DNA from 2 places in the Streptomyces sp. SS8 genome. Region 2 is predicted to be linked to the other one. Evidence: predicted binding sites of a transcription regulator. Region 2 holds the regulator's gene; the other holds the start of a gene.
The links. Region 2 encodes HspR, which represses chaperone genes until heat shock. Its sites were predicted from a motif close to TTGAGNNNNNNNNNCTCAA; they were not measured.

Region 1 (15,437 bases), on a different contig from region 2:
GGAGGAGCGGCGCGACCAGCTCATCGGCGCCGCGCTGGTCCTCTTCGCGCACCGCGCCCCCGAGGACGTCTCGCTCGACGACGTCGCCGCGGCGGCCGGCGTCTCGCGCCCCCTGGTCTACCGCTACTTCCCCGGCGGCAAGCAGCAGTTGTACGAGGCCGCCCTCGGCAGCGCGGCCGAGGAGCTGCGCCGGTGCTTCGCCGAGCCGCAGAGCGGCCCGCTCAGCCGCAGGCTGTCACGGGCGCTGGACCGCTACCTCGCCTTCGTCGACGGGCACGACGCGGGGTTCGCCGCCCTGCTGAGGGGCGGCAGCGTCGCCGAGACGTCCCGGACGGACGCGATCGTGGACGGGGTGCGGCGAGCCGCGGCCGAGCAGATCCTGCTGCACCTGAGGGTGGAACCGGGTCTGGAGCCGGGCCCGCGGCTGCGGATGGCGGTCCGCACCTGGATCGCCGCGGTGGAGGCCGCCTCGCTGATCTGGCTCGACGAGGGCAAGCAGCCGCCGCTGCCCGAGCTGCGCGACTGGCTGGTGGACCACTTCCTCGCCCTGCTCGCCGCCACCGCCGCCGGCGATGCGCGGGCGGCGCGGATCGCCCGCGCCGCGCTGGCGCTGGAGCGGCCGGACGGGCCGGCGGGGCGGCTGGTCCGGCAGGTGGCCCCGGTGGTCGGCGACGCCCTCCACCTGCTGTGACACTGGAGCGGTGAGAAGCGAGGAGACGGCGTTCACCGGCGGGCCGATGGACGGGCGGGTGCTGCCCGTCCTGCTCGGCCCCACCGGTCGCCCGCCGAAGTACTACGAGATCCCCGTCCCCGATCCGGCGGGCGGCCGGCCCGTCGTCCACGTCTACCGCCTGGAGGCGGTGACCGGCGGCGGGAGGTGGTCGGTGCTGCCGCGCGGCTGGCGGTACGTGTACCAGCCGGAGGGCAGGCAGCGGCGCGCTCCGAGGTGGCCGTGGAGCCGGCCGGGCACAGGGGCCGGGGGAACCGGGGACCGCTGAGTACGGAGCGCGGAGCGGCGGCTCAACTCGCTCTGGAACTTCGGGAGTTGTAAGAGAACCTTAAATGAGAGCGCTCTCAGGCAAAAGTCTTGACCTTTGAACGGGCTCTCAGCACAGTGGCCTCGTCCGGCCTTCCCCGCCCCTTCGGGCCGCGGCCGGACGCACGGCTCTACATGTCGTGCCCATGCCAATACCACGTCCGTCAGGAGATCCCCACCGTGGTGTCACGCAGAAGGTTCCTCGGTCTGTCCGCCGCGGCCGTCTCGGCCCCCGTCATCGGATACGCCGCCACGTCCTCGGGCTTCGCCGCCGGCCCGCCCGCCGGTGCGGCCGCCGCCGTACCGACCGTGCGGTTCGCCAACGAGACCGGCCGGTCCACCGCGTTCGCCTACGTCCACGCCGACGTGCCCGGCGGCGGGCAGGGCTTCCTCAACCCCTCCACCGGCCGCCTGGACCCGATCCCCAACCCTGCCGAGCGAATGCACGACCTGAGCGGCTTCCTTCAATCACACCGGATCCCGTTCGACCGGGACATCCCCCTCAACGACCACCTCACCGGCGGCCGGGCGTACGTCTCGCTCGGGCAGAGCGTCTCCTTCTTCGCCAACCCCAACGCGGGCGGCGCCGCCGGCGCCCTCGTCCAGCCGTCGGCCGCCAACCCCTCCGACCCCTCGTACCGCACCGCCTGGGACTACTGTGAGTTCACCTACAACCCGAGCGGGATCTGGGGGAACATCACCTGCGTGGACGGCGTCGCCCTGCCCATCTCCCTGACCCTCACCCCCGGCAGCGGACAGGTGCAGCACGTCGGCGGCATGCCCGCCGGCGGGACGGCGGCGCTGGCCGAGCGGCTGCGCCGGGCCGGCGGCGACTGGGGGAGGTGCGCGCTGTACGACGGCGACCGCCTGGTGCGGGTCTCCAGCCCCGCCAAGCTCCCGGACCTGGGCACGGAGGTGTTCGCCGGGCACTACCGGTCCTACGTCGACCAGGTGTGGCACGCCTACCGTGCCGACGGCGGCCGGGACCTGCGGATCTCCCTGGGCGACGTCTGGCCGGGCAGGACCGTCACCGGCCGGACCCACGGCGACCGGTTGGTCTTCGAGGGCATCACGGATGGCTCCCCCGCCTCCTTCGCCAGGCCGGGGTCGGCCGGCACCACCGCCGAGGCCGACATCTTCGGCTGCGACGGCACCCTCCACGGGATCAACGCCACCCAGCAGGGACGCATCGCCGCCGTGCTGGGCGCCGCGCTGTGCCGCACCACGCTGCTGAGCAATCCCTCCCAGCCCGACGCGGTCTCCGCCGGGTTCTACACCCACGGTCCCCGGCACGAGTACGCGCGGGCCGTGCACGAGCTGGCGGCCGACGGCCGCGGTTACGCCTTCCCCTACGACGACGTCACGCCCACCGAGGAGAGCGATCTGGCGGGTGCGGTGATGTACACCGAGCGGCCCGGCGACTGGGCGCTGGCCATCACCGTCAAGCGGCCGGTCTGAGGCACCGGCCGGGCCACCGTGCTCCACGGATCCTTACGGCGTTTGCCGCAGCCGGGGCGCCGCTGCGGAGGCCGGCCCCGGCCGCGCGTGCCACGATCGCCGCAGGGCCTTCGCGGGAGCCCGCGAAGGCGGTGGCGGTGCGGAGCGCGGAGGTGAGCCGGTGGCGAGGGTGCGGGCCCGTCTGGTGCGGGCGGCTGTGGCGGTGGTGACGGGTGCCGCGATCGCCGCGGGTCCGGGGCCGTCCGCCGCGGCGGCCCCCTCCCCTCCCCCGGCCCCGGACGGGTACGGGGCCGGGGGGACCGGGGAGGCAGGCGGAGCGTTCGGGGACGCCCCGGCGGCCGGTGACGTGCCCGTCAGCGAACTGCTGACCCGGATGCGGGACCTGTACCGGCGGGCCGAGAGCGCCGGCCGGGAACACCGCGCCGTCGAGCGGGAGACGGCCGAGCGGCGCGGGAAGGTCGACCGGCTCCAGCGCGAACTGGCCGGCGTCCGCGTACGGCTGGCCGAGGCCCGCGACGAGGCCGGACGGCTGGCCCGGCAGCACTACCGGGGCTCCTCCGGGGTGCTTCCGCCCTCCCTGCGGCTGCTGTTCGGCCGTGACGAGCGGGAGGTGCGCACGGCGCTGGAGCACGGGCGGGCGGTGGAGCGGGTGCTGGGCGACCGGGCCGCCGACGCGGCCCGGTTGTCGGCCGAGGAGCGGCGGCTGGACCGGCTCGCGACCCGGGCGCGCGACGCCCTGGACCGGCAGCTCACTCTCGCCGCCGACAGCGGGCGGCGGCGGGAGGTGGCCGGGCGGCGGCTGGCGGAGGTGGAACGGGCGCTCGCCTCGCTCGACGACGGCGAACTGGCCGCGCTGCGCCACGCGGAGGCGGCGCGGCACGGCCGGTGAGGTGTGCACCGGCCGTGCCGCGTACGGCCGGCGGGGGCGCGCGGCCGGCGGTGGGCGCGGCTCAGTCCGAGGCCAGGCTCGCCAGGTACGCCTGTGCCTTCTCCGGGTCGAAGAACCAGTTCTCCAGGTCGGACGGGTCGCTGAAGGCGTTGGCGAAGCGGTCCGCCAGCTCCTGGTGCTCCATGCCCGCGCCGATCAGCTGCAGCACGTGCTCCGGCGGCGGTGCCAGCAGGCCGTTCGACCACTTGGTGACGTGCCGGGCCGTGTCCTCCCAGAAGCGCTCGAACGTGGCCTGCATCCACTCCTCGTCGAACGGCCTGTCCCCGCGCTCCAGGATGGAGGCCAGATAGGAGGCGGCGCACTTGGAGGCGGTGTTGGAACCCTGGCCGGTGATCGGGTCGTTGGCCACCACCACGTCCGCCACGCCCAGCACCGCGCCGCCCGAGGGAAGGCGGCCGACCGGCTTGCGGACGGTCGGCGCGTAGCGGCCGGCGAGCGTGCCGCCGGCGTCGGTCAGCTCGACCTTGCGGGCCCGGTCGTACTCCCACGGGGTGAAGCGCTTCATCAGCTCCAGCGTGAGGTCCAGGTGCTCGGCGGGGTCCTTGACGCCCTGGAAGACGTCCAGCGGGCCGCCGGGGATCCCCTCCCAGAACATGATGTCGCAGGCGCCGGAGACGGTGTAGCCGGGGATCATGAACAGCTCGCCGACGCCCGGCACCAGATTGAAGCGCACCGCCAGCATGTCGGGGTGCTCCGGGCGCCGCTCCAGTCCGTGCACGTAGGACACCGCCAGCGCGCGCTGCGGTTTGTCGTACGGCGAGCGCGAGGCGTCCCGCTCGAACATCGTCACCAGCTCGCCCTTGCCGGCCGCGACGAGCACCAGGTCGTAGGTGCGGGCGAAGAAGTCCAGGTCGGAGACGGCCGCGCCGTGGATGACGAGCTGGCCGCCGCGCTGGGCGAAGGTCTCCAGCCAGCCGGCCATCTTCACGCGCTGGTCGATCGACTGGGCGTGGCCGTCCAGGTGGCCCACCCAGTCGATGACACGGGATCCCTCGGGGCCGACGACCGAGACGCCCAGGCCCTCGGTGCGCGGGCTCTGGTCCTCCCAGAAGTTGATCTCCAGGTCGCGCTCGTGCTGGAGGGCCTGGTCGAACATGCACTGGGTGGACATGACCCGGCCGCCGCGGATCTCGTCCGCCGTGCGGTTCGACATCACGGTGACCTCGTAGCCGTGCGACTGGAGGCCGAGCGCGAGCTGAAGACCGGACTGGCCGGCTCCGACGATGAGTATCTTCCGCATGGCGGTTCTCCCCTGGGGTGCCTGGGTGATGGGGTGCCTGGGTGTGGGGGTTCGTGGAGCGCCGGCGCGTGGAGCGCCGGCGCGGGACCGGGGGCCGCCGGTCAGGCGGGGGTGAGGTTGAGCGCGTGGCCGACGAGCGCCGTCAGCGAGTCGACGACCGTGTCCCGCTTGCGCGCGTCCATGATGACGACGGGCACGCGGTCGGGGACGGACAGCGCCTCGCGCACGTCCTCGGCCTCGTAGTACTCCGTGCCCTCGAAGTGGTTGACGGCGACGACGTAGGGCAGGGCGCAGCTCTCGAAGTAGTCGAGCGCCGGGAAGCAGTCCTCCAGCCGCCGGGTGTCGGCCATCACCACCGCGCCGATCGCGCCGCGCGCCAGGTCGTCCCACATGAACCAGAAGCGCCGCTGCCCGGGGGTGCCGAACAGGTACAGCACCAGGTCGGCGTCGAGGGTGACGCGGCCGAAGTCCATGGCGACCGTGGTCGTGGTCTTCTCGGGAGTGGCGGTGAGGTCGTCGGTGTCCTCGCTGGCCTGGGTCATCACCGCCTCGGTGGTCAGCGGTTCGATCTCGGAGACCGAGCCGACGAAGGTCGTCTTGCCCACGCCGAAGCCTCCCGCCACCACGATCTTGACGGAGATCGGGGCGCGTCCGCGCTCCTCCTGCCAGGGCTGGAGCTTCTCGGCGCTCTGTGCCGGGTCGTTCACGGCGTCCACCACGGGTCTTTCTCGGGGTCTGCTTCGGATCTGCGTCGGGTCTGCTTCGGGTCTGCGTCGGTGTCTGTGCCCGGCCTCACGCGCCGGACGGGGTACGGGAGGGCCCGTCAGAGCCTGCGGAGTCCGACCAGCACCCTCTCCAGCAGTGCGCGGTCGGGCCGGTCGTTGTCGTAGCCGGTGCCGTAGACCCGGATGCGCCCCTGGTCGGCGAGGTCGCTGAGCAGCACGCGCACCACGCCCAGCGGCATCCGCAGGCGGGCGGCGATCTCGGCGACCGAGCGCATCCGGCGGCACAGCTCGACGATGGCCCGCATCTCGGGCATCACGCGGTCGCGCAGGCCCCCCGAGGTCAGCTCCAGGCGTGCCTCGGGGGCCTCGATGGCGGCGACGAGGGTCTCCACCAGCAGGACGTGCCCGAAGCGGGTACGGCCGCCGGTCAGGGAGTAGGGGCGCACGCGCGCGGGTTTGCGTAGGGGCAGCGGGCTGTGGGAGGTCACTGGTCCAGCTCCATCGACGTGCGCAGTTCGGTGCGGAGTTCGGGGGTGAGGACGTGTCCGGCCCGGCCGACGAAGAGGGCCATGTGGTAGGCGACGACGCTCATGTCGCAGTCGGGGGCGGCGTGGACGCCGAGCAGCGAACCGTCGCTGATCGACATCACGAACAGGCTGCCCTCGTCCATCGCGACCATGGTCTGCTTGACGGTCCCGGCGTCCATCAGCTTGGAGGCGCCCCGGGTGAGGGAGCCGAGGCCGGAGACGATGGTGGCCAGGTCCGCGCCGGAGCCCCTGGGACCGCGCTCCGGCCGTCCTCCCGGCTCCCGGCGCGGGGCGGCGCCGTCCGTACGCTCCCCGGCGCCGTCCTCCTCGCGGTCCGGTCCGCCGCCGGGACCGGCGGCCCCGGTGGTCCCGGCGGTTCTGCCCGGTTCGGAGGAGAGCAGGAGCAGGCCGTCGGAGGACACCACGGCGACGGAGCGTACGCCGGGGACCTCGTCGACCAGGTTGGACAGCAGCCAGCGCAGGTTGCGTGCCTGCCTGCTGGGCGTGTGTGCGGTGGTGGGCGCGTTCACTTGCGTGCCTCCTCGACAGTGCCACCCGTGTCCGTCGCCTCCGCGCGGTCGTCCGCCGGGCCCTCGCTGCGGCCGGCTGCGACCTGCTCGGCTGCGATCTGCGCCTCCGCGTCGCGCTGGCCGTCCCTGGCGCCCTGCTGGAAGCCGCCGAGCCGTCTGCGCAGCTCCTCGGCCTTCAGTCCGCCCGTACGGGGCCGGGGTACGTCGACTCCGGTCTCCACGGTCCGCGGTGTGCGCTTGGGGAGCCCCTTGGCGGTGACGGTCCGCGGGGCGGGCGAGGTCCCGTCCTCCACGGCGGAGGCGGGGGCGGGTTCGGGGGCCGTTTCCGGAACCGTTTCCGGAGCCGCCGCCGGCGCCTCGTCCCGGGTCCGGCTGTGCTCGCGGGAGTCCTCGGGCTCGGCGTGGTGCGGGCCCGCGGCCCGGACCAGGGCGTCGCGCGCGGGGTCGGCCGCGGCCTCGCCGGCCTCCGCGGGGGCGGCGGCGCGGGCGGCCGGGGGAGGCACGGTGTCCTCGGTGATCCGGGGGATCGGCGCGGTCTCGGTGACATCGGCGGCGGCGCCCTCGCCACCCGCTCCGGTGTCCGGCGCGTCCGTGTCCGCCGCCACCGCCGGGCGTGCCCGGTCCGGGCTGGACGGCAGTGCGTTGCCGTTGGCCTCGGCCACCGTGCCCGGCAGGGGCTGCGCCGTGCCCGCGGTGGCGGTCCTGGCCCCCGCGAGGGCCCCTGGCACCGGGCGGTCGGGCAGCAGGGCGCGCGGCAGGACGGCGACCGCGGCGATGCCGCCCTGCTGCTGCTCGCGCAGCTGCACCCGTACGCCGTGCCGCGCGGCGAGCCGGGCCACCACGTACAGACCCATGCCCAGCACGTCACCGTCCTCGGGGGCGGCGAAGGCTCCGTCGGCGAGCTTGGCGTTCAGCTCGGCGAGCCGCTCGGGGGAGGAGCCGATGCCCTCGTCCTGGACGGAGAGCATGATCTCGCCGTTCTCCAGCATCCAGCCCGACAGCCGTACCTCGGCCTCCGGCGGCGAGAAGGCGGTGGCGTTGTCCACCAGTTCGGCGATCAGGTGGCTGATGTCGTCGGCGGCGGATCCGGAGACCTGGGCGTGCGGCGGCAGCGTGGCGATCTCCACCCGCTCGTAGCGCTCGATCTCGCTGATCGCGGCGCGCAGCACGTCCAGCAGCGGCACCGGCTCCAGATGGCCGGTGGTGTGCTCGGAGCCCGCCAGGAGGAGCAGGTTCTCGCTGTGGCGGCGCATCCGGGTGGCGAGGTGGTCGAGCTTGAACAGGGCGGCGAGCCGCTCCGGTTCCTTCTCCTCGTGCTCCATGGACTCGATCAGGGCCAGCTGCCGCTCCACCAGTCCCAGGGTCCGCAGTCCGAGGTGGACGAACGTGCCGTTGGAGGCGCCCTGGCGGCGCTCGGGCTCCTCGCCCCCGGCGGACTCGGCGGCCCCGCCGGCGGCCCTGGCGGACCCGTGCTCGCGCAGCAGCTTCTCGTGCTCGGCGGTCAGGGCGGTCAACCGCTCGCGCGCGGCCTCGAGTTCGGCGGCGAGCGGGGCGGTGCCGGTCTCGCGCGCGGGATCGGCGGGCCGTGTGGAGCCGGCCTCCCCGGAGCCGGCCGCGGCCTCGGCCCGGACGGCGCGCTCGTGCAGCTCGGCGGCGGTGGCCCGCAGGCGGTTGACGGCGCGTACGACGTCGGCGAACTCGTCGTTGCGGCCGGTGTACACCACCGGCTCCTCGCCCACCGGGTCGGCGGCCACCCGCTCGCCGCCGCGCCGCAGGACGGCCAGCGGCCGGGCCATCGAACGGGCGGTCTGCACGCTGATGCCGACGGCGAGCAGCAGACAGATCCCCAGCAGGGCGGCGCGCAGCTCCAGTGCCGTGACGTCGTCGTCGCGCAGCCCCTCCAGCCTCTTCACCTCGGTGGCCGCCAGCGAGGACTCCATGCTGCGCATGCGGTCCACCCGGGCGGTCAGCGCGGACACCACGCGGTCGGGGTCCAGGGAGCGGTCCTGGTGGTCCAGCCGCGGCTGGTCGGTGAGGCGGGCCAGGTAGCGCTCGGCCAGCGTCACGTCGGTGCCGGTGACGGTCCTGGCATACGCGTCGCGGTCGCCGGCCAGCGCGGTCTGGTCGAAGTCGGCGAGAGCGGCCTGCTCGCGCAGGTGCGCCTGCTGGGCGGCGGCGGTCAGACGCGGCTGCTCGCCCTCGCCCGCGAGCGCGGCCATCAGCAGACCCCGGGCGGCGGAGGCCTGTTCGACGGCGCGCCCGAGGTCGGGGAGCGCGTCGGCCGTCGCGTTCTCGGCGCGTGCGGGCAGGGCGCGGGTGGTGGCCGCGGTGATGCCGCCGAGGGACTGGATGAGCTGGGTGTACGCCTCGTACGTCTCGACGGCGCCGCCCGCACCGGCCACGGCCCGCTGACGGGTGTCGGGGAAGGCGTCGAGCAGCCTGCGTATGTCGGCGGGGGCGTCGGCGCTCAGCTCCCGGATGGCGCGGTCCACCCGGGCGCGCTCCCGCTCGGAGAGCCCCTCGCCGTCCTTGGTGGTGCGGCCCGCGGCGATGTGGCGGACGACGGCGTCGCGCTCGTCGGCCAGGGCGTGGGAGAGCGAGACCGCGCGGCGGCCCAGGTCGGCGCGGTCGACCAGCCGCTGGGCGTCGGTCAGATCGCGCGAGGCCGTGGCCACCGAGGGCGCGCCCGCGGCGAGTACGGCGGCGGCGCACAGCACGACGGAGGCGAGGAGTCTGTTGCGCACCCGCGCCCTGCGCCCGGTGGGGGGCGGTGCGGAGGCTGTGCCGTCCTGGCGGTCCTGCCGGCTGCTCCGGTGTCGCTTCTTCCCCACCCGTGCTCGCAATCTCGTTCCGCCGTCCCGGACCAGTCCGGGACGCGACAGTCCAATGTGTGCGGCAGGGGACCGTATCCCGTCCGATCACGGCTGCCCGCGGCGGCCGACGTTTCCATCGCCGCGGCGGACACGGAGGCGGTCCCCCTGCCGGGCCACTCGAAGGAGTGAACATCACGGGGGAGTTGCCGAACAACTCCGATGCCGCGAACGGTTCGGCCACACACCGGTCAGGGGTTGGAAATCCGCCCGGCCTTTTGGCAATATTCGCGCCCGCCGTTTCGCGGAAACTCCGATTCCGGCAGAACTCCGGCGAAGAACCCGCAGGTCGTGACAGTGGTTCAGACCTGTTTTCGGCCCATCGTCCATCCCTGTCGGCGGCACCCGGCCCGCGCCCCCTTCCGGCCCCCTCCGGCACACTGGCGCGCATGCGGATCGAGATGGCGAGCGAGCCCGGCAGCCCCCAGGTCCCCAACGAGGACTACGCGTCGGTAGCCCTACCTGCGGCGGGAAGGGGCGGGGCGCTGGTGGTGCTGGACGGCGTGACCCCGCCCCCGGAGGACACCGGGTGCGCGCACGACGTGCCGTGGTACGTGGCCCGGCTGGGCGGGACACTGCTCGAACTGTCCGGTTCGCGACGGGATATGACGCTCAGGGAGTGCCTGGCCTCCGCCATCGGCCGGACCGCCTCCGCCCACGGGTCGGGGTGTGACCTTTCTCACTCCCGAACTCCGCAGGCAACGGTGGTGCTGGCCCGCTGGGACGACTCGGCCGTCGAGCATCTGGTGCTCTCCGACTCGGCGCTGCTGGTGGAGGGCGCGGACGGGGCGGTGACGCCCGTTCTCGACCCCCGGCTGGACGGGCTGCGGCCCGCCGCGCGGGCGCTGCCCCCGGCCGAGCGGGCCGCGTATCTGGAGTCCCTGCGCAACGCCGAGGGCGGTTTCTTCACCGCGGCGGCCGATCCGTCGGTGGCCGGACGCGCGGTGGTGGGTTCGGCACCCCGCGAACGGGTTCGCGCGCTGGCCGCGTTGAGCGACGGCGTCACGCGCTGGACGGACACCTTCCGCCTGGGCGACTGGACCGAGCTGATGGCGGTGCTCCGCAAGGAGGGGCCCCGGTCGCTGATCGGGCGGGTGCGCACCGCCGAGTCGGCCGACCGCGCCGGCACGGCCTTCCCGCGCGGCAAGACGCACGACGACGCCACGGCCGTGCTGGTGGAGTTCTAGCCGGCTCCCCGGCGTCACCGTCCCCACCGGCCGGTGACGCCCGGAAGCCGTTTCACCGGCGGGCGGACGAACCCGCCCGCTCAGACCGCGACCGGCAGGTCCGCCCCGGCGGGGGCCAGGGCCAGTTCCAGCACCCGGCGGATGTCCGAGACCGGGTGGACCTCCAGCTTGCGCAGCACCTCCTCGGGCACGTCGTCCAGGTCCGGCTCGTTCCGCTCGGGGATGACCACCGTGGTGATCCCGGCGCGGTGGGCGGCCAGCAGCTTCTGCTTCACCCCGCCGACCGGCAGGACGCGGCCGGTCAGCGACACCTCACCGGTCATCGCCACCTCCGGGCGGACCCGGCGGCCCGACAGCAGCGAGGCCAGCGCGGTCGTCATGGTGACGCCCGCGCTCGGCCCGTCCTTGGGCACCGCGCCCGCCGGGACGTGGAGGTGGACGCCGCGGTCCTTCAGACCGCCCACTGGCAACTCCAGTTCCGCGCCTCGCGAGCGCAGGTAGGACAGGGCGATGTGCGCGGACTCCTTCATCACCTCGCCCAGCTGCCCGGTCAGCGTCAGACCGGAGCCGCCCGTCTCCGGGTCGGCCAGCGACGCCTCGACGTAGAGGACGTCCCCGCCCGCGCCGGTGACGGCCAGTCCGGTGGCCACTCCGGGGACGGCGGTGCGCCGCCCGGCCGGGTCCTGGGCGGACTCCGGGATGTGGTGGGGGCGGCCGATCAGGGCGCGCAGGTCGTCCGCGCCGACGGTGAACGGCAGTTCGCGCTCCCCCAGTTCGTGCTGGGCCGCGATCTTGCGCAGCAGCCGCGCCACGGACCGCTCCAGGTCGCGCACCCCCGCCTCGCGGGTGTACTCGCCGGCCAGCCTGCGCAGCGCGTCCTCCTCCAGCGCCACCTCGCCGTCCTCCAGCCCGGCGCGCTCGCGCTGGCGGGGCACCAGGTGGTCGCGGGCGATGACGACCTTCTCGTCCTCGGTGTAGCCGTCCAGCCGCACCAGCTCCATGCGGTCCAGCAGGGGCTGGGGGATGGACTCCAGGACGTTTGCGGTGGCCAGGAACACCACGTCGGACAGGTCGAGTTCGACCTCCAGGTAGTGGTCGCGGAAGGTGTGGTTCTGCGCGGGGTCCAGCACCTCCAGCAGGGCGGCGGCCGGGTCGCCGCGGAAGTCGCTGCCGACCTTGTCGATCTCGTCGAGCAGCACGACCGGGTTCATCGAGCCGGCCTCCTTGACGGCCCGCACGATCCGGCCCGGCATCGCGCCGACGTAGGTGCGGCGGTGGCCGCGGATCTCGGCCTCGTCGCGCACCCCGCCGAGCGCGACGCGGACGAACTTCCGCCCCATCGCCCGGGCCACGGACTCTCCCAGGGAGGTCTTGCCGACTCCGGGCGGCCCGACCAGGGCCAGCACCGCGCCGCCCCGGCGTCCCCCCACCACGCCCATGCCCCGTTCGGCCCGGCGCTTGCGGACGGCCAGGTACTCGGTGATGCGCTCCTTGACGTCCTCCAGGCCGGCGTGGTCGGCGTCCAGGACGGCGCGGGCGCCGGCGATGTCGTAGGCGTCCTCGGTCCGCTCGTTCCACGGCATCTCCAGGACGGTGTCCAGCCAGGTGCGGATCCAGCCGCTCTCGGGACTCTGCTCGGGGACGCGCTCCAGGCGGTCGGCCTCCTTCAGGGCGGCCTCGCGGACCTTCGGCGGCAGGTCGGCGGCCTCCACCCGGGCGCGGTGGTCGTCACCCTCGCCCTCCGCCTGTCCGCTCAGCCCGGCCAGCTCCTTGCGGACGGCCTCCAGCTGGCGGCGGAGCAGGAACTCGCGCTGCTGTCTGTCCACGCCCTCCTGGACGTCCTTGGCGATGGCCTCGGCGACGTCCTGCTCGGCTAGGTGGTCGCGCAGCCAGGTGACGGCCAGCCTCAGCCGCTCCACCGGGTCGGTGGTCTCCAGCAGCCTGACCCGCTGCCCGGAGCCGAGGAAGGGGCTGTAGCCGGAGTTGTCGGCGAGCTGCCCGGGGTCGTCGATCTGCTGGACGCGGTCCACGACCTGCCAGGCGCCGCGCCTGCGCAGCCAGCTGGTGGCCAGCGCCTTGTACTCCCTGACGAGTTCGGCGACGGCGCCGGGCAGCGGATCGGGGACGCTCTCCTCGATCTCGGTGCCCTCCACCCACAGGGCGGCGCCCGGCCCGGTGGTGCCCGCGCCGATCCGCACCCGGCTCACACCCCGGAGCAGGGCACCGGGGTCGCCGTCGGCCAGCCGGCCGACCTGCTCCACGCGGCCGAGCACCCCGATGCCCGCGTAGGAGCCGTCGATGCGCGGCACGAGCAGCACCCGGGGCTTCTCCCCCTTGCCGTCCTTGCCGCCGGGGCCGCCGGGGCCGCCGGAACCGGGCGCGCCGTCCTCGGCGGCGGACTGGGCGGCCTCCACCGCGGCCCGCACCTCGGCGTCGGACAGGTCCAGCGGCACCACCATCCCGGGCAGCACCACCTCGTCGTCGAGCGGCAGCACGGGCAGGGTGAGCGTTGCGGGCGACAGAGCCATGATCTCTCCCTCGGCAGACAAGTTGAGCTGAGGTGACTCAACACCTGTTCAATGCCCGGGAGGCGCGCCGTGTTCCCCGTCACGTGTTCGCTGCGAGCGATCACCGCGCCCACCGGCCCCTCCGCCGCGCTCCGCCCGCCACCGGCAGGATGGTCGGCATGACGGCCGACACGCAGAACCCGCACCCCCCGTACCTCCCGTACGAGGCGGCGGCCGGCCGCGGGGCCGGCGCCCCCCTCGTCCTGGACCGCCGCGACGGCCCCCACGGCGAGGTGGTGCTGCGGCGGCACGGCGAGCTGCTGCAGATCATCGCCAACGGCTGCTTCCTGATGGACACCTCCGACGGCCGCTCCGAGCGCCTGCTGGTGCGGACCGCGCTCGAGGAGCTGGACGCCGGCGGCGGCCGGCCCTCCCCGGCCGTGCTGATCGGCGGGCTGGGCGTCGGCTTCTCGCTGGCCGAGGCGGCGGCCGAGCCGCGCTGGGGGCGGATCACGGTGGTCGAGCGGGAGGAGGCGGTGATCGACTGGCACCGCGACGGCCCGCTCGGCGAGATCTCCCGCGGCGCGCTGGCCGATCCCCGGGTGCGGATCGTCCGCGACGACCTCCTGGCGCACCTGACCGGCGGCGGCCCCGGGAGCGGCCCCGACGGCGGTGAACCGTACGACGCGCTGTGCCTGGACGTCGACAACGGTCCCGACTGGACGGTCACCGAGGACAACGGCTCGCTCTACACGCCCGCCGGGCTCGCCGCCTGCGCGCGGCGGCTCGCCCCGGGCGGGGTGCTGGCCGTGTGGTCCGCGCAGCCGTCCCGGGCGTTCGGCGAAGCGCTCCGGAATGCCGGGTTCACGCGGGTGCGCACCGAAGAGGTGCCCGTCGCCCGAGGCGTCCCGGACGTGGTGCACCTCGCCACCCGACCGGCGTAGCGCAGCGCACACGCGCCCTTTACGCTCTAGCGAGAAACCGAGCGGTAGGGCGAGACGTATGGACCACAGGAACACCACGCAGTCCCACGGCGGCACCGCCGCCGCGGCGGCCACCCCGGGCGCCCAGCGCCGGATCCTGGTCGTGGAGGACGACCCGACCATCACCGAGGCGGTCGCCGCCCGGCTGCGCGCCGAGGGCTTCCAGGTCCGCACCGCCGGGGACGGCCCGGCGGCGGTGGAGGCGGCCGAGGCGTGGCAGCCCGACCTGCTGGTGCTGGACGTGATGCTGCCGGGCTTCGACGGCCTGGAGGTCTGCCGCCGGGTGCAGGCGCAGCGGCCGGTCCCGGTGCTGATGCTCACCGCCCGGGACGACGAGACCGACATGCTGGTCGGCCTGGGCGTCGGTGCGGACGACTACATGACCAAGCCCTTCTCCATGCGGGAGCTGGTCGCGCGCGCCCACGTCCTGCTGCGCCGCGTGGAACGGGCCACGATCGCCGCGTCCTCCCCCCGCTCGGGCACGCTGCGGCTGGGCGAGCTGGAGATCGACAACGCCCAGCGCCGGGTGCGGGTGTCCGGCCGGGACGTCCACCTCACCCCGACCGAGTTCGACCTGCTGGTCTGCCTGGCCAACTCCCCCCGCGCGGTGCTCTCGCGCGAACAGCTCCTGGCCGAGGTGTGGGACTGGGCGGACGCCTCGGGCACGCGCACGGTCGACAGCCACATCAAGGCGCTGCGCCGGAAGATCGGCGCGGAGCGGATACGCACCGTCCACGGCGTCGGCTACGCGCTGGAGGCTCCCGCCCCGGCCCCCGACTGGACATGAGCGCGGCGGGCGCGGGCCGCCGCCGGCGCTCCCTGTGGAACCGGTTCTGGGAGGGCGTGCGCCCCGTGGACCCGTTCCGCTCCGTGAAGGCCGCGCTGGGCGCGCTGGTGATCGTCACGGTGGCCATCACCACCTTGCTGACCATCGTCGCGGTCCACTCGGCCATCGAGCTGCGGGTGATCGCCCTGCTCGCGGTGATCGCCTCGCTGGTGGTCACCCAGTTCGTGGCGCACGGGCTGGCCGCGCCGCTGGACGAGATGACGGACGCCGCCCGCTGGATGGCGCGCGGCGACTACAGCCGGCGGGTCCGTGTCGACCGCCGCGACGAGCTGGGCGAGCTGGCCGGCACCTTCAACAGCATGGCCGCCGACCTGGAGGCCGCCGACCGGCACCGCAAGGAGCTGGTGGCCAACGTCTCGCACGAGCTGCGCACCCCGATCGCGGCGCTGCGCGCGGTGCTGGAGAACGTGGTGGACGGGGTATCCGAGGCCGATCCGGCGACGATGGACATCGCGCTGCGGCAGACCGAGCGCCTGGGCCGCCTGGTGGAGCACCTGCTGGATCTGTCCAGGCTCGACAACGGCGTGGTGCCGCTGCACTCGCGCCGCTTCGAGGTGTGGCCCTATCTGGCGGGCGTG
Region 2 (15,437 bases):
GCCCCCGGAGCCTCCGGGGACGCCGAGCGGGTGGCGGCGCTGACCGCCCAGCTCGACCAGACCCGTACCGCGCTGAACGAGCGGACCCAGGACCTGCAGCGGCTCCAGGCGGAGTTCTCCAACTACCGCCGCCGGGTCGAGCGGGACCGGGTGGCGGTCAAGGAGGTCGCGATCGCCAACGTGCTCACCGAGCTGCTGCCGGTGCTCGACGACATCGGCCGCGCCCGGGACCACGGCGAACTGGTCGGCGGCTTCAAGTCGGTGGCCGAGTCGCTGGAGACGGTCGTGGCGAAGATGGGCCTGCAGCAGTTCGGGAAGGAGGGCGAGGCCTTCGACCCGACGGTGCACGAGGCGCTGATGCACTCGTACTCGCCCGACGTCACCGAGACGACGTGCGTGCAGATCCTGCAGCCCGGGTATCGCATCGGCGAGCGCACCATCCGGCCCGCGCGGGTCGGCGTAGCCGAGCCCCAGCCGGGCGCGCAGCCCGGCAAGGGCGAGGACCAGCAGGCGGAGACGGCAGCTGATGAGGAGAGCGGTGGCCCCGAGCAGGGCTGACGCGAGGGAAGACCGGGAGGAGGGACGCCGGGGATGAGTACCAAGGACTTCGTGGAGAAGGACTACTACAAGGTCCTCGGCGTCCCCAAGGACGCCACCGAGGCGGAGATCAAGAAGGCGTACCGGAAGCTCGCCCGCGAGTTCCACCCGGACGCCAACAAGGGCGACGCCCGGGCCGAGGAGCGCTTCAAGGAGGTCTCCGAGGCCCATGACGTCCTGGGCGATCCCAAGCGCCGCAAGGAGTACGACGAGGCCCGCGCGCTCTTCGGCGCCGGCGGTTTCCGCGCCGGCCCGGGGGCGGGCGGCCCCGGCGGCTTCAACTTCGACCTGGGCGACCTCTTCGGAGGCGCCCAGGGCGGCGGCGCCCCCGGGGCGGGCGGCTTCGGCGGCGGCCTCGGGGACGTCTTCGGCGGGCTGTTCGGCCGGAGCGGCGGCGCGGGCACACGTACCCAGCCGCGCCGCGGCCAGGACGTCGAGTCCGAGGTGACGCTCAGCTTCACCGAGGCGGTGGACGGGGCCACGGTCCCGCTGCGGATGTCCAGCTCGGCGGCGTGCAAGGCATGCGCGGGCACCGGCGACAAGAACGGCACCCCCAGGGTCTGCCCGACCTGCGTCGGCACCGGCCAGGTCAGCCGCGGCGGCGGAGGCGGGTTCTCGCTCACCGACCCGTGCGTGGACTGCAGGGGCCGGGGCCTGATCGCCCAGGACCCGTGCGAGGTCTGCAAGGGCAGCGGCCGGGCCACCAGCTCGCGCACCATGCAGGTCCGCATCCCCGCCGGGGTGTCCGACGGCCAGCGCATCCGGCTGCGGGGCAAGGGCGCGCCGGGCGAGCGCGGCGGCCCGAACGGCGATCTGTACGTCGTGGTGCACGTCGAGCCGCATCCGGTGTTCGGCCGCAAGGGCGACAACCTGACCGTCACCGTGCCCGTCACCTTCACGGAGGCGGCGCTCGGCGGCGAGATCAAGGTGCCCACCCTGGGCGGCCCGCCGGTCACCCTGAGGCTTCCCGCCGGCACGCCGAGCGGCCGGACGATGCGCGCCCGCGGAAAAGGGGCGGTGCGCAAGGATGGCACCAGGGGCGATCTGTTGGTCACCATAGAGGTGACGGTCCCGAGGGAGCTGAGCGACAAGGCGAGGGACCTGCTGGAGTCCTACCGTGACGCGACCGCGGGCGAGGACCCGCGGGCGGCGCTGTTCAAGGCCGCGAAGGGAGACTGACCGATATGGACGGCTACGGCCGCGGACGACAGGGCCAGGGACGGGGGCGCGCCAACCCGTACGAGCTGACGGACGAGTCACCGGTCTACGTCATCTCCGTGGCGGCACAGCTCTCCGGGCTCCACCCGCAGACGCTGCGGCAGTACGACCGGCTCGGTCTCGTCTCCCCCGACCGCACCGCCGGGCGCGGCCGCCGCTACTCGGCGCGGGACATCCAGCTCCTGCGCCAGGTGCAGCGGCTGTCGCAGGACGAGGGCATCAACCTCGCGGGCATCAAGCGCATCATCGAGCTGGAGAACCAGGTCGCGGCCCTCCAGACCAAGGTGGCCGAGCTCCAGCAGGCGGTGGAGGGCGCGGCGGTGGCCATGCGCCAGCGCGAGGCGCAGGTGCACGCCTCCTACCGCCGCGACCTGGTGCCCTACCACGACGTGCGGCAGTCCAGCGCGCTGGTGGTCTGGCGGCCTCAGCGCTCCGCCGACTGACCTTCGCCCCGCGGTGCGCCGGGACCCCGGCGCCCCCGAGGCCTGCTCTCCGGCCCGGCCGGTCCTCCGGCCGGGCCGGAGGCGTTCGCGGGCCCGGCGGGGCCGGGTGCGCGGCGGTGTGGGGCCGGCGTGGGGCCGTCCGGCGTACACATGCGTCCGTCCGGGTCCGCCCGAACGGACGCTCCGTGTCACCCGTCCGGCGGTGTGCGGATGGCATGCCGGGATGGGAGGGGCGCAGCGTGAGGGCATGGACAGGATACGTGCCGTCATAGCCGCTTTCGTGACCGTCACGACCTCCGCCGCGCTGCTGGGGGCCGCTCCCCTGGGCGTCCCCGCGGTCGATCCGGTGTCCGGCGCCGCGGCCGTTCGCACAACGGCCGACGGGGCCGGCACCCCCCGGGCGCCCTGGCCCGGCGGTACGGTGCGGACCGTCGGGAAGCTCATCGGGACCTATCCGGACGGGCAGCTGCTGGCCTGCTCCGGCGCAGTCGTGGACGCCCCCAACGGAAGCGTCGTCGTCACCGCCGCGCACTGCGTCCACAACCCCGGCGAGGCCCGCTGGAAGCATGCCTGGTTCGTCCCCGCCTACGACCGCCACGGCACCGCGAACGCCGCCCGGGCCGGCTGGCGGGTGGAGTCGGTGCACCTGGAGTCCGCCTGGAAGCGGGGGAGGCTGCCGCAGGCCCTGCCGTACGACTACGCCTTCCTGAAGGTGGAGAAGAAGGACGGGCGGACGATCCAGGAGGCGGTCGGCGCCAACCGGCTGGACTTCGAGCCCGTCGAGCCGGCCGAGCGCACCGTGGCCCTCGGCTACCCGGCCACCGAGCCGTACGACGGCGAGACGCTCGCCCACTGCGCGGGCACGCCCACCCTGCTGACCGAGCGGGACACCCGGCAGCCGAACGTGGGCGGGCTGCTGCTGGAGTCCTGCGACCTGACCCAGGGGTCCAGCGGCGGGCCGTGGCTGCGGGACTACGACGCCGCGAGCCAGTCCGGCACGGTGGTGGCCGTGATGTCGGTCGGCGACGACCGGGGCCGGGTGCTGGGCCGCCCCTTCCCGGCCGAGGCGCGCCGGCTGCTCCAGGCGGCGGGCGGGTCCGGCGGCTGAGCCGCGCGGCACCCGCCGGCCCGCGCCCGGCCGGCCCACGAGCCGACGCCGTCCCGCCCGATGTGCGACCGGGCGGGACGGCGTCCTGCCGTACGCGGGCACGTGTGCGGGTGCGGGCCGGGGGGACCGGAGGGGCGGGGGACGGGTCAGAGGGACGGGACGGTGCCCATCGCCCGGTCCAGGGCGATCTCGATCAGCACCCGCTCCGGGTTGGGCGCGGGGGTGCGCCCGTACCGCTCGGCGTAGCGGGCGACCGCGTCCGCGATCGCGCCCGCGTCGGTGCGCACCGAGGCGGTGCCCTCCAGGGTGGCCCAGCGCCCCCGGTCCACCTGGCAGACGGCGGCCCGGGCGCCCCCGGGCCTCCCCGCGGCGGCCAGGACGTTGGCGACCTTGGTGCTGGTGCGGCGGGTGATGACCCGTGCCAGACCGGCCCCGGGGTCGTAGGTGACCCCGACGGGCACCACATGGGGAGTGCCGTCGGGGCGGAGCGTGGTCAGGGTGCACAGATGCCGCTCACGCCAGAAGGCGAGGTACGCGTCGTCCGGGTGCCTTGGGTCCCGCCGGGATTCACTGGCCATGCTCCGGAAACTATCCCGGCGGCACTCCCGTTCACGCCTTGAGTGGAATAGACTCAACTTACTGCATGCTGATGTGTGCAGAGTTGGCGACAGGAGGAGGAGCACGCACCCGTGGACGCCGAGCTGACCAACAGGAGCCGGGACGCGATCAGCGCGGCCAACAACCGCGCCCTCACCGGGGGCCACCCCGACATCACCCCGGCGCATCTGCTGCTGGCCCTGCTGGAGGGCCAGGACAACGAGAACATCCAGGACCTGCTCGCGGCGGTCGACGCCGACCAGGCCGCCCTGCGCTCGGCCGCCGAGCGGCTGCTGGGCTCGCTGCCCAGCGTGCAGGGCTCCACCGTCGCCAAGCCGCAGCCCGACCGCGACCTGATGGCCGTCCTCGCCGACGCCTCCCGGCGGGCGAAGGAGCTGGGCGACGCCTACGTCTCCACCGAGCACCTGCTCATCGGCCTGGCGGCCAGGGGCGGCCAGGCCGGCAGGCTGCTCACCGAGCAGGGGGCTACCGCCGAGAAGCTGCTCACCGCCTTCGAGACCTCCCGCGGCGGCCAGCGCGTCACCACCGCCGACCCCGAGGGCACCTACAAGGCCCTGGAGAAGTTCGGCACCGACCTGACCGCCGCGGCGCGCGAGGGCCGGCTCGACCCCGTCATCGGCCGCGACCAGGAGATCCGCCGCGTGGTGCAGGTGCTCTCGCGGCGCACCAAGAACAACCCGGTCCTCATCGGCGAGCCCGGCGTCGGCAAGACCGCGGTCGTCGAGGGCCTGGCGCAGCGGATCGTCAAGGGCGACGTCCCCGAGTCGCTGAAGAACAAGCGCCTGGTCGCCCTCGACCTGGGCGCGATGGTGGCCGGGGCCAAGTACCGCGGCGAGTTCGAGGAGCGGCTCAAGGCCGTCCTGGGCGAGATCAAGTCCAGCGACGGGCGGATCGTCACCTTCATCGACGAGCTCCACACCGTCGTCGGCGCGGGCGCCGGCGGCGACTCGGCGATGGACGCGGGCAACATGCTCAAGCCCATGCTGGCCCGCGGCGAGCTGCGCATGGTCGGCGCCACCACGCTGGACGAGTACCGCGAGCGGATCGAGAAGGACCCGGCCCTGGAGCGCCGCTTCCAGCAGGTGCTGGTCGCCGAGCCCACCGTCGAGGACACCATCGCCATCCTGCGCGGCCTCAAGGGCCGCTACGAGGCGCACCACAAGGTGCAGATCGCCGACGGCGCGCTGGTGGCCGCCGCCGCCCTGTCCGACCGCTACATCACCTCCCGCTTCCTGCCGGACAAGGCCATCGACCTGGTCGACGAGGCCGCCTCCCGGCTGCGCATGGAGATCGACTCCTCGCCCGTGGAGATCGACGAGCTCCAGCGCGCCGTGGACCGGCTGAAGATGGAGGAGCTGGCGCTGGCGGGCGAGAGCGACGAGAGCTCCCGGGAGCGGCTGGAGCGGCTGCGCCGCGAACTGGCCGACCGCGAGGAGGAGCTGCGGGGGCTGACCGCCCGCTGGGAGAAGGAGAAGCAGGGCCTCAACCGTGTCGGCGAGCTGAAGGAGAGGCTCGACGAGGTGCGCGGCCAGGCCGAGCGCGCTCAGCGCGACGGCGACTTCGAGACCGCCTCCAAGCTGCTGTACGGCGAGATCCCCACCCTGGAACGCGAGCTGGAGGAGGCCTCGGCCGCCGAGCGGGAGCAGGAGACGAGCAAGGACACCATGGTCAAGGAGGAGGTCGGCTCGGACGACATCGCCGACGTCGTCGCCTCCTGGACCGGCATCCCCGCCGGGCGGCTGCTGGAGGGCGAGACAAGGAAGCTGCTGCGCATGGAGGAGGAGCTGGGCAGGCGGCTGATCGGCCAGGGCGAGGCCGTGCGCGCCGTCTCCGACGCCGTACGCCGCTCCCGCGCCGGGGTCGCCGACCCCGACCGGCCCACGGGCTCGTTCATGTTCCTCGGCCCCACCGGCGTCGGCAAGACCGAGCTGGCCAAGGCACTCGCCGACTTCCTCTTCGACGACGAGCGGGCCATGGTCCGCATCGACATGAGCGAGTACGGCGAGAAGCACTCGGTCGCCCGGCTGGTCGGCGCGCCCCCCGGCTACGTCGGCTACGAGGAGGGCGGCCAGCTCACCGAGGCCGTGCGGCGGCGCCCGTACAGCGTGGTGCTGCTGGACGAGGTGGAGAAGGCCCACCACGAGGTCTTCGACATCCTGCTCCAGGTGCTCGACGACGGGCGGCTGACCGACGGGCAGGGGCGGACGGTGGACTTCCGCAACACCATCCTCGTCCTCACCTCCAACCTCGGCAGCCAGTTCCTGATGGACCCGCTCGCCAAGGAGGAGGAGAAGCGGGAGAAGGTCATGGCGAGCGTCCGCTCCGCCTTCCGGCCGGAGTTCCTCAACCGGCTGGACGATCTGGTGATCTTCTCCGCGCTCAGCGGCGAGGAGCTGCGCAGCATCGCCCGGCTCCAGATCGGCGCCCTGGCCCGGCGCCTGTCCGACCGCCGCCTCGCCCTCGACGTCTCCGACGCGGCCCTGGACTGGCTGGCGGTCGAGGGCAACGACCCGGCCTACGGCGCCCGGCCGCTGCGCCGCCTGGTCCAGACGGCCATCGGCGACCGGCTCGCCCGCGCGATCCTGGCCGGCGAGGTCCGCGACGGCGACACCGTCCGCGTGGACGTCGCCCTGGAGGAGGAGGGGCTGGCCGTCACCCCGGTGCGGTGACCACGACGCCGTGACAGGCGGTGCCCGGCGGCTCCTGGGCCGCCGGGCACCGTCACGCATGCGTGACGCCGGGGAAGGGAACCCCCGTGCGGTCGGACGATCATGTCAGTCCGACGGGCGAGCGGTGAAGTCCGGGCTTGCCAGGACGGGGCCGGGGTGGGGGAGGATGGCAGGAATCGTATGAAGGGAAATCCACGGTGACTATCGACCCGTCCTCGATCCCGAACTTCGGGGGCCAGCAGCCCGAACAGCAGCCGACGGGGCCTGCCGGGCCCGTCATCCCGGACCAGGACCTGGTCAAGCAGCTCCTCGACCAGATGGAGCTGAAGTACGTCGTCGACGACGAGGGTGACCTCGCGGCGCCGTGGGAGGAGTTCCGCACCTACTTCATGTTCCGCGGCGAGAAGGAGCAGCAGGTCTTCTCCGTCCGGACGTTCTACGACCGTCCCCACTCCATCGAGGACAAGACCCGCCTGCTGGAGCTGATCGACGACTGGAACCGCCGCACCCTGTGGCCGAAGGTCTACAGCCACACGCACGACGACGGCACGGTCCGCCTGATCGGCGAGGCCCAGATGCTGGTCGGCGTCGGCGTCTCGCTGGAGCACTTCGTCTCCAGCACGGTGAGCTGGATCCGCGCCTCGGTCGAGTTCGACCGCTGGCTCGTGGAGCAGCTCGGCCTGGCCAAGGACGTCGAGGAGTCCGACGGTGAGGGTGAGGGCTGACCTCTCCGCCCCCCACACGAGGCCCCGCGCGGCCCCGGTGCACGGCACGCTTCGCGTCCGCCGCGCCGGGGCCGCCGCGCGTCCGGCGCCCTGAGGGCCGGGGCGCCGCCGGTGCGTGGGTCCGGCGGTACGCGGCCCCGGCCCGCCGCCGGCCGTCAGGAGGCGGCCCGGGGGCCGTTCGGGCCCGGACCCGGGGCCGGGGTCAGCGCGCCCAGGCGCTCCACCGCCTCCCGCAGCACCTCCTCGCGTTTGCAGAACGCGAAGCGCACGAAGTGCGCGCCTTCCTCCGCGTGGTCGTAGAAGACCGCGTTGGGCACGGCGACGACGCCGCAGCGCTCGGGCAGGGCGCGGCAGAAGGCCACACCGTCGCTCTCGCCCAGGGCGCGGATGTCGGTGGTGACGAAGTAGGTGCCGGCCGGGCGGAAGACCTCGAAGCCCGCCCGGGCCAGGCCGTCCGCGAGCAGGTCCCGCTTGGCGCGCAGGTCCTCGCGCAGCCCGGTGTAGTACGAGTCGGGCAGGGCGAGGGCCTCGGCGACCGCGTACTGGAAGGGGCCGGCCGATACGTACGTCAGGTACTGCTTGGCCGAGCGCACCGCCGACACCAGCTCCGGTGTGCCCGTCACCCAGCCGACCTTCCAGCCGGTGAAGGAGAAGGTCTTGCCGGCGGAGGAGATGGAGACGGTGCGCTCGCGCATCCCCGGCAGGGAGGCGATGGGGATGTGCTCGCCGTCGAAGACCAGGTGCTCGTAGACCTCGTCGGTGACCACCAGCAGGTCCCGCTCCACCGCCAGCGCGGCGATCTCCGTCAGCTCCTCGCGGGTGAGGACGGTGCCGGTGGGGTTGTGCGGGGTGTTCAGCAGGAGCAGCCGGGTGCGGCCGGTGACGGCGTCGCGCAGCTCGTCGAGGTCCAGGCGGTACGCCGGCCCGGTGCCGGGGGAGGGCCGCAGGGTGACGGGGACGCGGGTGCCGCCGGCCATGGCGACGCAGGCCGCGTAGGAGTCGTAGTACGGCTCCAGCGCGATCACCTCGTCGCCCGGCTCCACCAGGGCCAGCAGGGCGGCGGCGATCGCCTCGGTGGCCCCGGCGGTGACCAGGACCTCGGTGTCGGGGTCGTACTCCAGGCCGTAAAAGCGCCGCTGGTGGCCGGCGATCGCGTCGCGCAGCTCGGGGACGCCGGGGCCGGGCGGGTACTGGTTGCCGCGGCTCTCCCGCAGGGCGCGCACGGCGGCCTCGCGGACCTGTTCGGGCCCGTCGGTGTCGGGGAAGCCCTGGCCCAGGTTGATCGATCCGGTCCGGACGGCCAGCGCCGACATCTCGGCGAAGACCGTCGTGCCGAACCCGGCCAGGCGGCGGTTGAGCAGCGGTCGTCCGGTGGAGGTCATGGCGGCCATCCTCCGCCCGGCACCCGGCTTCCTCAACTCCCCCCGCCCGTGCTTTGCTGCGGACGTCGTGACGGCGGCCCCGGTGGGGGCGCGGGAGAGGGGTGTCGTGATGGGGTGGTTGGCCGGCGGTCTCGCCGTGTTCCTGTTGCTGCTGGTCCTGGCGGTGGTCGTTCCTGCCCTGCGGGGCGGGCGCCGGACGTCCGGGGGCCGCCGGGGCGGTTCGTCCGGGGACGGTGACGGCGGCTGGTGGGGGGACGGCGGTTCGGACGGCGGTTCGGGCGACTCGGGTGGCGGGTGCGGCGGAGGAGGCGGAGGGGACTGAGCGGCGCCGGGCCGGCCCCGGCGGGGCGGCGCCCGGTGACCACCCGAAGCTCTGGACTTCCTCAACTCCGCTTTGACGCGGGCGGCGCGGGGGGATCGTGACTCCAGACCCGCACGGGGGGTGTGCGGGCACGGGGGACACGAGGGGACATGAGGGGGATGCCATGACGGCGGTCGTCATCATCTGCATGGTCGTGGTCCTGGCGCTGGCCGTGATGGCGGTCGGCGCGGTCACGAGAGGGAGCCGCCGCACCCGGCGGAGCACCGGCACGGGAGCGCCGGGGGTGTGGATCGGGGCCGGCGGCGGTTCGCACGACGGCGGTTTCCACGGCGGTGATTCGCACGACGGCGGTTCGTCGTGCGGTGGCGGTGGCGGTGGATGCGGTGGTGGCGGCGGGGGATGTGGAGGCGGCTGACGCTGTTCACCCGTACGGCGGTTGCAGTTCAACGGGGAGAACATCTGACCTGCTAGGCCCCCGCTGGTATGGAAAACAGACGAAGGTGAGTAAAAAGCCTGTAGGAGCCGCACATTCCGTGATTCGGTGACTGATGTACCCGGACTTCACGTGGGCGCGAGCCGGCGGCAGGCAGTATCCCTGCCCCCTTCGGGGTCCTGTTCCAGGGGCCGAGCCGGTCTGCCCTCACAGCGTTGCGGAGCCGACCCATGCTCACCGATCTCAAGACCCCGTACACAGACACCCGCGCCGGTGACCTCGCCTGGGCACTCGGGCGCGAACCCATGCCGGCCCTGGCGAAGCTGGATCTCGAACTCGAGGGAACAGCGGTCCAGCTGAGACTTCTCGGCGCTTCCCACCAGGTGCTGCTCGCGGACGAGGGCGGCATCTTCTGCTCGGAGACCGTGGCGTGCATCCCCGGCAGCAGGACACCGCTGCCGCTGGGGGTGTCGAAGCGGATGGACGACCGGGAGTACGCGTTCGCGGCGCGCGTCGAGACGCTCTCCGACGGCTCCTTCGCGGGGCGCGCCCAGGAGTTGCTCGCGCTCGTCGCGGACCACCCGCACGGGTTGGCCGGCACCTTCCCCGGCAGCCCGAACGCCTTCACCGCCCTGCTGGTCCAGCGGCGCGGCTGCCAGACGCACTGGCGGACCTGGCACGCCTACCCGCAGGAGCGGCGGCTCGTCGTGACCCACACCAGGGTGGGGGCGCGCGTACGGGAACCGGAGCGGGCGGGCGTGTGACCCCGGCGCGACCCGTGCGGGGCGTACGCGGGTGCGCGCCGCACGCTCCCGCTCCGCCGTGCGCCCCCGGCGCGCTCCGCGCCCCCGCCGGGGCGTACGCGCCGCACACGGGATCAAGGGGTGCCGGTTCGCGCACACGTACGGTTCATTGCACCTGTGTGGGTGACAGGACTCGCGGGAGGCGTCCCGTAGCGTTCCCGGCATGATCGAAATGCCCGCTTCCGTGCCGGCGGGGACGTCGGGGCCCGCGCCGCCGCGGGAGGAGCCGCCACGGGCCCCGTCGCAGGCGTCACCGCGGGAGCAGGAGCCGGCGAGGGAACGGGAACGGGAACGGCCGCAGGAACTCGTACGGCTGCCCGTGCCACCCGGGACCGGGCGCCTCCTCGTCCTCGCCGCGGTCTTCGTCTGCGCCGCCTGCGGTCTCGTCTACGAACTCGAACTCGTCGCCCTCGGCTCCCATCTGGCCGGCGACTCCGTCACCCACACCTCCGTCGTGCTGTCGGTGATGGTCTTCGCCATGGGCCTGGGATCGCTGCTCGCCAAGCGTCTGCGCACCCGCGCCGCGGCCGGGTTCGGGATCGTCGAGGCGCTGCTGGCGCTGGTCGGCGGAGGATCGGCGATGGCGCTGTACGCCTACTTCGCCTGGGTCGGCGGCTCGCTGGCGGTGCTGATCGGCTTCTCGCTGGTCATCGGGGTCCTCATCGGCGCCGAGATGCCGCTGCTGATGACCCTCATCCAGCGGATCCGGAAACAGGACGCCGGCGGCGCGGTCGCCGATCTGTTCGCCGCGGACTACGTGGGCGCCCTCGCCGGCGGACTCGCCTTCCCCTTCCTGCTCCTCCCGCTGATGGGCCAGCTCCCCGGAGCCCTGGTGGTCGGGACGGTGAACGCCGTCGCGGGCGGAGTGCTGGTGCTGTGGCTGTTCCGCGGCGACCTGTCGCCCCGCTCGCGCCGCACCCTGCTGCTCGTCAACGCACTGGTGGTGGCACTGCTGGTCACCGGGGTCGCCGTCGTCGACTCCTTCGAGCAGGCCGCGCGCCGGGCGGTGTACGGCGGTGAGGTGCGGACGGTGCGGAACACCGCCGTACAGGAGATCGTGCTCACCGAGGGCGTCCGGCACTCCGGCGGGAGCGAGCCGACCGGTTTCGGGATGTTCCTCGACGGTCGGCTGCGGGTGTGCGGCGGGGACGAGCGGCGCTACCACGAGGCGCTGGTCCACCCCGCGATGGCGGCGGGCCCGCACGGCAGGGTGCTGGTCCTGGGCGGCGGCGACGGACTGGCCCTGCGCGAGGTACTGCGCCATCCGGGGGTGGAGTCGGCGACGGTGGTGGAGCTCGACCCGGGCGTAGTGGAGCTGGCCCGCACCGATCCGGTGCTGGGCCGCCTCAACCGCCGTTCGCTGGACGACCCGCGGGTGCGGGTGGAGACGGGGGACGCCTTCGACTGGCTGCGCTCCTGGCCGGACTCCGGCCGGCCGCCGTACGACGTGATCGTCTCCGATCTGCCCGACCCCGGAGCCTCGGACAGCTCCCGGCTGTACTCGCAGGAGTTCTTCGGGCTGGCCGCGCGGGCCCTGTCGGAGCGGGGGCGGCTGGCGGTGCACGCGGGACCGGCCGGGGAACGCCCCCGCACGTACTGGACGGTGGAGACCACACTGCGGACCGCGGGCCTGCGCACCGCCCCCTACACGGTGGACGGGCGGCTGTCCGGCCTCCCCGCCGGCTCCGGCCGCCCGCAGGGGCGCGAGGGCACGGCCGCGGGAGGCCGGGACGGGCCCGGCGACAGGCCCGGCGACTGGGGCTTCGTGCTGGCGGCGCACGGCGCTCCACCGCCGCTCGCCCTCGGGCCGGGCGGTCCGGCCCCGCGCGCCTTCGGCGCGGCGGACCTGCGCCGAGCCGCGGCTCGCGCGGAGCAGAACCGTATCGCCGGCCTGCGGCCCTCCACCCTGACGCACCCCCGCTACCGGGACTGAGCGACGCGCCCGGGCGGGGGAACCCGGCACCCGGGAGCGAGGGGCGCGCGGAGTACGACGTGCCGACGCCCGTACGGAGCGGGCACTGGCGGGGGAGGTACTGGGTAGGCTCCGCCCCATGGAGCATGAGGTGTACGTTCCGTTCACTGCCGCGGCCGTGCGGGCGGCGCTCGCCGAGCCGGAGCGCGCCGTGCGCTGTGTGCCGGGGCTCCAGCCCGACGGCCTGGAACCCGAGGCCCCGGACACGATGCCCGCCGGAGGCGGCGCGGTCGTCCGGGGGCGGCTGCGGGTGCGGATCGGGGGCTCCAGCATCACCTACCGCGGCAGCCTGCGTCTGACGTACGACGCGGACGGCGAGGGTGGTGAGGGCGGTGTCTGCGCGATCCGCGCGGAGGGTGCGGAGGCCCGGGGCGACGGCTCGGTGGAGCTGGCCCTGACGATCGTGCCGCGCCCGGCCGACGACGGCGAGGGCACCGTGCTCGTCTGCACCGGGAAGCTGCGCGGCGACGGCCGGATCACGGAGTTCGAGGAGAAGCAGCGTTCCGCCGCCGGCCGTCGGCTGCTGGACCGCTTCGGCGGTGAACTGGCCGCCGGCATGGCGGCCGACCCGGTCTCCCCGGTGGACGCCGCCGGTACGGTCGCCGCGCCCGGCGGGATCGGCGAGCCCGACGACAACGAACCCGTGATCCCGGGTATCCCCGCGCCCGAGACGCCCGGTTCGGCCGATGCCAGGAACAGTGCGGGCGCCGGGAACGGCAGAGGTACCGCAGGCGCGGGAAGCGCCGAGGGAGCGGGAGGGCCGGAGGAGCCCGGCGCCCCGGACGCCCCGGGCGCCCCGGGCGCCCCGGACGAGGAGGCCCGGGGCCGGGGGGTCTTCGACGTCGAGGTTCCGCCCTCCTCGCTCGACCCGTCGAGCCAGGAGGGTTTCGGCGGGGAGTTCGAGGGCGGCGGACTCGAGGGCGGTCTGGGCGACGACCTCGTCGACGAACTGGACGAGGAGTCGCGTTCCGCCGCCGAGGCGGCCCACGCCCGCCGGACGATGATCGGGCGCAGCGCCGAGGAGGTCGACCACGCCCCGCCGCGCGGCCGCTACGCCCCCCTGCCCCCGCCGGAGGAGGTCTCCCCGGCCGCGGCGGTGCTGCGCTGGGCCGCTCCGGCGGCGGCGCTGGCGGTGGCCTCGGCGGTCGTGGTGGGCCGCGTGCTGCGGCGACGGCGTTGAAGATCGCGGTTACCGCAGGCCGTCGCGGTTAAGGTCATGGATGTGACTCTCCATGACGCCCAAGACACAGACAGCGGAGTCCGTCTGCGAGCCGGCGGCACCGAGGTGACCGTCGACCCGGCCCGCGGCTGCCGGATCTCCTCCCTGCGCATCGACGGTACGGAGGTGCTGAGGCAGGGGTTGCGGTACGGCGCGTTCGTGATGGTGCCCTGGTGCGGGCGGACCCGGCAGGGGCGGTTCCTCAACGGCGGCGAGCGGTACCAGCTCCCCGTGACCGCCGGGGAGCACGCCATCCACGGCACCGTGCGGGCCGCTCCCTGGCACACGGTCCGCAGCGACGGGCGGACCGCCTCCTTCTACCGCGACCTCACCGACCCCTGGCCCTGGCCGGGCCGGGTGACGCAGGTGGTGGAGCTGGCCGAGGACGGCGGCGCGCTCACCCTCACACTGGGTGTGGAGACGGCCGGGGACTCCTTCCCCGCGCAGGCCGGCTGGCACCCCTGGTTCCTGCGCAACCTCGGGCAGGGCGGGCAGGACGTGGAACTGGACTTCGCTCCCGCCTGGCAGGAGGAGCGGGGCGAGGACCACATCCCCACCGGTCGCCGCATCGAACCGCGCCCGGGGCCCTGGGACGACTGCTTCGGCATGCCGGACGGGGTGGACGTGACACTGACCTGGCCGGGTGAGCTGGAGTTGAAGGTCGCCAGCCGCGCCGAGTGGGTGGTCGTCTACGACGAGCAGCCCGAGGCCGTCTGCGTGGAGCCGCAGACCGGCCCGCCGGACGGGCTCAACTCCCACCCCCGCCTGGTCACACCCATCGATCCGCTGGAGGTCTCCACGGTCTGGTCGTGGCGCAGGCCGGCGTAGGGCCGGGGCCGGGGCCGAGGGGAGCGGCGCGGAGGCGGCGCGGGGCTGGCTTAGGCTCATCGGCATGAGCGACGCGCGCGAGAAGCTTCTGCAGCAGATCAAGGGCAAGGCCGTGGTCCACGGCAGGGTGACCCTCTCCTCCGGCAAGGAGGCCGACTACTACGTGGACCTCCGCCGGATCACCCTGGACGCCGAGGCGGCTCCGCTGGTCGGGCAGGTGCTGCTCGACCTGACCGCCGACGTCGAGTACGACGCGGTGGGCGGCCTGACCCTGGGCGCCGACCCGGTGGCCGCCGCGATGCTGCACGCCGCCGCCGCACGCGGCCGGAAGCTGGACGCGTTCGTCGTCCGCAAGGCGGGCAAGGCCCATGGCCTTCAGCGCCGGATCGAGGGACCGGACGTGGCCGGCCGCCGGGTGCTGGCGGTCGAGGACACCTCCACCACGGGCGGCTCGGTCCTCACGGCGGTCGAGGCGCTGCGGGAGGCCGGTGCGGAGGTCGTGGGCGTGGCGGTCATCGTCGAGCGCGGTGCGGCCCCGGCGATCGAGAAGGCGGGGCTGCCGTACTACCAGGCGTACGGGCTGGAGGACCTGGACCTGTCCTGAACCCGCCTCCGCCGTCCCCCCTGGCTCCGGCCCCGGTTCCGGCCCCGCGCAAACCTCGCGGGGCGACCGGAGAGGTCCGTGAGAGTCACTGTTTCACGTGAAACGGTGACTCTCTGTGGCCCGGCCGGCGGTGCGGGGGCGACCCCCGGCAGGCCCTCGGCCGGTCCCCGGCCGGGCCGTGGTGGGCGAACCGGCCCCTCCGGGGGCTCCCGTCCCGTCCCCCGGACGCGGGGGTGGAGCAATCTCACACGTCTGGGAGGATGGGGACGACGATGACGTCGTTCCGTTGACCCACACCAGAGCCTTAGAGCTTCGCAAACCATCAAGGAGCGGACAGATGCCCATCGCAACCCCCGAGGTCTACAACGAGATGCTCGACAGGGCGAAGGCAGGCAGGTTCGCCTACCCCGCCATCAACGTGACCTCGACGCAGACGCTGCACGCCGCGCTGCGCGGTTTCGCCGAGGCGGAGAGCGACGGCATCATCCAGATCTCC

Region 1: lon (endopeptidase La) is a predicted target of HspR. The motif match lies at 13,073-13,091, and genes of this name have one in related genera.

What each region holds. Positions count from the first base shown of each region.
Region 1 is NZ_JBSVCZ010000006.1:109,415-124,851, forward strand. It holds gene ACW69E_RS08230 (TetR/AcrR family transcriptional regulator) at 1-691, shown strand, start outside; gene ACW69E_RS08235 (hypothetical protein) at 702-998, shown strand; gene ACW69E_RS08240 (glycoside hydrolase family 64 protein) at 1,217-2,494, shown strand; gene ACW69E_RS08245 (hypothetical protein) at 2,655-3,383, shown strand; gene ACW69E_RS08250 (styrene monooxygenase/indole monooxygenase family protein) at 3,445-4,683, opposite strand; gene ACW69E_RS08255 (GTP-binding protein) at 4,785-5,402, opposite strand; gene ACW69E_RS08260 (DUF742 domain-containing protein) at 5,507-5,896, opposite strand; gene ACW69E_RS08265 (roadblock/LC7 domain-containing protein) at 5,893-6,465, opposite strand; gene ACW69E_RS08270 (nitrate- and nitrite sensing domain-containing protein) at 6,462-9,296, opposite strand; gene ACW69E_RS08275 (hypothetical protein) at 9,725-10,522, shown strand; gene lon (endopeptidase La) at 10,603-13,050, opposite strand; gene ACW69E_RS08285 (spermidine synthase) at 13,200-13,973, shown strand; gene ACW69E_RS08290 (response regulator transcription factor) at 14,032-14,799, shown strand; gene ACW69E_RS08295 (HAMP domain-containing sensor histidine kinase) at 14,796-15,437, shown strand, end outside.
Region 2 is NZ_JBSVCZ010000021.1:181-15,617, forward strand. It holds gene grpE (nucleotide exchange factor GrpE) at 1-558, shown strand, start outside; gene dnaJ (molecular chaperone DnaJ) at 592-1,776, shown strand; gene ACW69E_RS19715 (heat shock protein transcriptional repressor HspR) at 1,782-2,258, shown strand; gene ACW69E_RS19720 (trypsin-like serine peptidase) at 2,506-3,366, shown strand; gene ACW69E_RS19725 (pyridoxamine 5'-phosphate oxidase family protein) at 3,513-3,944, opposite strand; gene clpB (ATP-dependent chaperone ClpB) at 4,056-6,653, shown strand; gene ACW69E_RS19735 (YbjN domain-containing protein) at 6,851-7,378, shown strand; gene ACW69E_RS19740 (pyridoxal phosphate-dependent aminotransferase) at 7,534-8,769, opposite strand; gene ACW69E_RS19745 (hypothetical protein) at 9,246-9,497, shown strand; gene ACW69E_RS19750 (DUF2617 family protein) at 9,746-10,279, shown strand; gene ACW69E_RS19755 (polyamine aminopropyltransferase) at 10,482-12,251, shown strand; gene ACW69E_RS19760 (hypothetical protein) at 12,370-13,470, shown strand; gene ACW69E_RS19765 (aldose epimerase family protein) at 13,507-14,337, shown strand; gene pyrE (orotate phosphoribosyltransferase) at 14,402-14,941, shown strand; gene fbaA (class II fructose-bisphosphate aldolase) at 15,279-15,437, shown strand, end outside.